2 regions of the Mesorhizobium maamorense genome follow, and region 1 is predicted to be linked to the other one. Evidence: predicted binding sites of a transcription regulator. Region 1 holds the regulator's gene; the other holds the start of a gene.
The links. The regulator PhoB, encoded in region 1, activates phosphate uptake and scavenging genes when phosphate is short. The targets are predictions, from matches to a motif close to TGTCATNNANCTGTCAT.
Positions count from the first base shown of each region.

Region 2: a site for PhoB is predicted at 1,595-1,611, ahead of ppk2 (polyphosphate kinase 2). Genes of this name have one in related genera too.

Region 1 covers NZ_CP173356.1:5,042,199-5,044,667, forward strand. Annotated here, with positions in the region: gene ACIU1A_RS25175 (ROK family protein) at 1-813, shown strand, start outside; gene phoB (phosphate regulon transcriptional regulator PhoB) at 821-1,510, opposite strand; gene phoU (phosphate signaling complex protein PhoU) at 1,530-2,237, opposite strand; gene pstB (phosphate ABC transporter ATP-binding protein PstB) at 2,263-2,469, opposite strand, start outside.
Region 2 covers NZ_CP173356.1:1,697,931-1,700,399, reverse strand. Annotated here, with positions in the region: gene ACIU1A_RS08595 (dihydrofolate reductase family protein) at 1-477, shown strand, start outside; gene ppk2 (polyphosphate kinase 2) at 568-1,488, opposite strand; partial or broken gene ACIU1A_RS08585 (aldo/keto reductase) at 1,728-2,469, shown strand, end outside.

The DNA.
Region 1 (2,469 bases):
GTCGGCAGCATCGCCCGTATCGCGCTGGCGATCCAGGGCATCACCGACACGGATGCGCGCACCATGCTGTGGTCGCCGATCACGCCGCAGACCGACATCGCCTTCGCCGACATACTGGAGGCCGAGTTCGGCATTCCCGCCACCATGGAGAACGATTGCAACATGATGGCGGTGGCGCTGCGCTGGCGCAATCCCCAGCGCTACCGCGACGACTTCATCGCCATACTTTTGTCGCACGGCATCGGCATGGGCCTGGTGCTGAAGGGTGAACTGTTCACCGGCACCCATTCATCCGGGGGCGAGTTCGGCCACATGATCCATCGCCCCGGCGGGGCGCTCTGCCGCTGCGGGCGGCGCGGCTGCGTCGAGGCCTATGCCGGCAACTATGCCATCTGGCGCAACGCGAGGCAGCTTGGCGAGGACACCGAGCCCGTCGACGTCAGCGACGCCGACATGCGCACCCTGGCGGCCTCGGCGCGCGAAAAGGACGGGCCGGAGCGCGAAGCCTACCGCAAGGCCGGCGAGGCGCTGGGTTACGGCCTTGGCAGCCTGTTTGCGCTGATCGATCCGGCGCCGGTCGCCATGGTCGGCGTCAGCGCCGCCGCCTTCGACCTGATCGAGCCGGCTCTGCGCGAGGCCATTGCCCAGACCGCCGGCGGCCAGCACTCGAAATCGATTTCCTTCGACACCGAGCCGAACGAACTGCCGCTGATCCGCGAGGGCTGCGCCATGCGCGCGCTAACCTTCGTCGACCAGGAAATTTTCGCGCCGGGGGCACAGGCGAAATCAGGCATAGGCGAGAACGTTGCGTGACATATCCCTAGTCTTCGCGGATCGCGTACCCCGCGCCCCGAATGGTGCGGATCACGTCAGGCATGCGGCCGTTGTTGACCGCCTTGCGCAGCCGGCCGACATGCACGTCCACGGTGCGCTCGTCGATATAGATCGTTTCGCCCCAGACATTGTCGAGCAGCTGACTGCGCGAGAACACGCGGCCCGGATGTCGCATCATGAATTCGAGCAGGCGGAACTCGGTCGGCCCGAGCCGGATCTCGCTTTTCTTGCGGTAGACCCGGTGCGATTCACGGTCGAGCACGATGTCGCCAACCTTGAGCACGCTGGACAGAACTTCGGGCTTGGCGCGGCGCAGCAGCGCCTTGACGCGTGCCATGAATTCCGGCGTTGAGAACGGCTTGACCAGATAGTCGTCGGCGCCGGTGGAGAGACCGCGCACCCGGTCGCTTTCCTCGCCGCGCGCCGTCAGCATGATGATCGGCAGCCGCTCGGTCTCGGGCCGCATCCGGAGACGGCGGCAGAGCTCGATGCCGGACACCGCCGGCACCATCCAGTCGAGCACAAGAAGGTCAGGGACATTCTCCTGCAAGCGGATCTCGGCTTCGTCGCCGCGCGTCACCACCTCTACCTGATAACCCTCCGATTCCAGATTGTAACGGAGCAGCACACCCAGCGGCTCCTCGTCCTCCACCACCATGATGCGTGGCGCGATCATCGACTGGTCACCCCTGCCGTCAAGCCGCTGGCGCCGACATCGCCGTCTCGTCCTGCTTCGGGCGATTGGCGGGCAATTGCGTGCCGGTCAGCACATAATAGGCATTTTCGGCAATGTTGGTCACGTGATCGCCGATGCGCTCGAGATTCTTGGCGCAGAACAAAAGATGCGTGCAGGCGGTGATGTTGCGCGGATCCTCCATCATGTAGGTCAGCAGCTCGCGGAAGACCGACGTGTATTTGACGTCGATGCGTTCATCGTCGGCGCGCAGCTTCGCAAGTGCCGCGGCATCGCGCGCCGCATACTCCTCGATCACGCCTTGCACCTGGATCAGCACAAGCTGCGCCATGGCGTCGATGGAGTGCGACAGGTCGCGCGGCGTGGCGGCAAGGCCGACGGTGCCGACGCGCTTGGCGATGTTCTTGGCGAGATCGCCGATGCGTTCGAGATCGCCGCCCATGCGGATCGAGCCGACGACATGGCGCAGATCGTCCGCCATGGGCTGCCGCTTGGCGATCAGGGTGATGGCGCGGTCGTCGAGTTCGCGCTGGCGCGCATCCATGATCGCGTCGTCGGAGACGACGCGCTGGGCGAGCGCGTTGTCGGAATTCAGGAGCGCCTTGGTCGCGCCGCCGACCATCGATGAGGCGAGATCGCCCATGTCGCGGATCAGCCTGCTGATCTGTCCGAGATCTTCGTCAAAGGCTGCGACTGTGTGTTCGGCCATGATCTTGGTCCTCGTATGCCTGGGATCAGCCGAAGCGGCCGGTGATATAGTCCTGCGTGCGCTTCTCGCGGGGCGACGTGAAGATCTTCTCGGTGCGGTCGAACTCGACCAGCTCGCCCAGATACATGAAGGCGGTCTGCTTCGACACGCGCGCCGCCTGCTGCATGTTGTGGGTGACGATGACGATCGTATAATCGGCCTGCAACTCGTCGATCAGCTCCTCGATCTTGGC
Region 2 (2,469 bases), 3.3 Mb from region 1:
GATACCAACGAGGCGTTCGCGGCGCGCAGCTTCGAGAATGTCGGCGCCTGGATCCTCGGCCGCAACATGTTCGGGCCGATCCGCGGCGAATGGCCTGACGAAAACTGGAAGGGCTGGTGGGGCGACAGCCCGCCCTATCATGTGCCGGTCTTCGTGCTGACCCACCATGCGCGCGAGCCGATCGTCATGGAGGGCGGCACGACCTTTTACTTCATTACGGATGGCATCCATTCGGCGCTCGAGCAGGCAAGGGCAGCGGCCAATGGCAGCGATGTGCGGGTCGGCGGCGGCGTCGCCACCATCCGGCAGTACCTCCAGGAGAGGCTCATCGACGAGATGCATCTGGCGATCTCGCCGGTGCTGCTCGGCTCCGGCGAGCACCTCTTCGCCGGGATTGATATGCCGAAGCTCGGCTACGCGTGCAGCGAACAAGTAGCGACGCCGCTTGCCACGCATGTCGTCATCAAGCGGACTTAGGAATTAGTTGTCTGCGACAGTGGGAATTGGCAACCCTTGGTGCAGATCCTTTCTCCCCGTCACTATACGGGGAGAAGGACAAACTCTCGTTCAATACTTCTCGGGCACGTAGAGCTCGCGCGGCAGCACCTGGCGCTCGTATTCGGGATTGAAGACCCGCTCGGGCAGCGTGATCTCCTCGTGCGGCACCTCTTCATAGGGAACCTGCTGCAAGAGGTGGTCGATGCAGTTCAGCCGGGCGCGCTTCTTGTCGTTGCCCTCGACGATGAACCAGGGCGCCTCCGGAATGTTGGTACGGGCGAAGGTCTCTTCCTTGGCCTTGGTGTACTGTTCCCAGCGCACCCGCGACTGCAGGTCCATCGGCGACAGCTTCCACTGCTTCATCGGATCGTGGATGCGCATCAGGAAGCGCATCTGTTGTTCCTCGTCGGTGATCGAGAACCAGTATTTGACCAGCGTGATGCCCGAACGGACCAGCATGCGCTCGAACTCCGGCACGTCACGGAAGAATTCCTCCACCTGATCGGGCCCAGCGAAACCCATCACCCGCTCGACGCCGGAACGGTTGTACCAGGAGCGGTCGAACAGAACGATCTCGCCGCCGGCCGGCAGGTGCGGCACATAACGCTGGAAATACCATTGCGACGTCTCTCGCTCGGTCGGTGCCGGAAGCGCCACGAAGCGGCAGATCCGCGGGTTGAGCCGCTGGGTGATGCGCTTGATGACGCCGCCCTTGCCAGCCGAATCGCGGCCTTCGAAGATCACCACAAGCTTCTTCTTGTGGTAGGCGACCCAGGATTGCAGCTTGATCAGCTCGGATTGCAGCCCGATCAGGTCGCGAAAATACTGCATGCGGTCGATAGAAGGCGGATGCGCGTTCTTGTAGATCCTGGCGATCTCCAGCGACAGCGCCGGTTCCGACATCTCCAGTTCATAGTCCTCGTCGAGCGTGTCGGCGAGTTCGGCTTCCAGCCAGTCCCGGGCGCCGGACTTGGGTATGGATTCATTCATCGGTGTTCCTCCATCTGCAAGCTGCCGCCTCCGGCAACGACCGGGCGCACTGGTCGCGTCCTGACGGCGGCGCGCAACGCCCTGATCGACTGAGTATAGGCCGGCAATGACGGTTTTATTGCAGGGGCACGCCACGGCCGCTCATCGGTGTGCTGGGGCCGGAGGGCGACAAGCCGCACGGATTGTCCTACAAATCCAGCAACCTGATCGGGCCATTCTTCTCAATCGCGAGGACTGACATGGAATACCGCACTCTCGGCCGTTCCGGCCTGAAGGTTTCGGCGCTGACGATGGGCACCATGACCTTTGGCGGCGCCGGCCCGTTCGCGGCTGTGGGCAACAGCGATCTCGCCGAGGCGAAGCGCATGATCGATCTGTGCATTGATGCCGGCATCAATCTCATCGACACGGCCAATGTCTATTCGGACGGCCTGTCGGAGGAGATCATCGGCGAGGCACTCGGCGGCAAGCGCAGGAACGACGTGCTGATCGCCTCCAAGGCGCGCATGCGCATCGGCGACGGTCCCAATGACGAAGGCCTGTCGCGCCATCATTTGATCCGCGAATGCGAGAAAAGCCTTAAGCGGCTCAAGACCGACGTCATCGATATCTATTTCCTGCACGAATGGGACGGCGTGACGCCACTCGAAGAGACCATCGCCGCGCTCGACACGCTGGTCGGCCAGGGGAAGATCCGCTATATCGGCTGCTCCAACTATTCCGGCTGGCAGGTGATGAAGGCGCTCTCCATCAGTGACACCCGCCATCAGCCGCGCTTCGTCACCCAGCAGATCCACTACACGCTCGAAGCACGCGAAGCCGAATACGAGCTGCTGCCGATCTCGGTCGACTAGGGATTGGGCGTGCTGGTGTGGAGCCCACTGGCGGGAGGCCTGCTGTCGGGCAAGTATCACCGTGACAGCCCGACCGCGCGCCAGGTCGCCGGCTGGTCCGAACCGCCAATCCGCGACGAGGACCGGC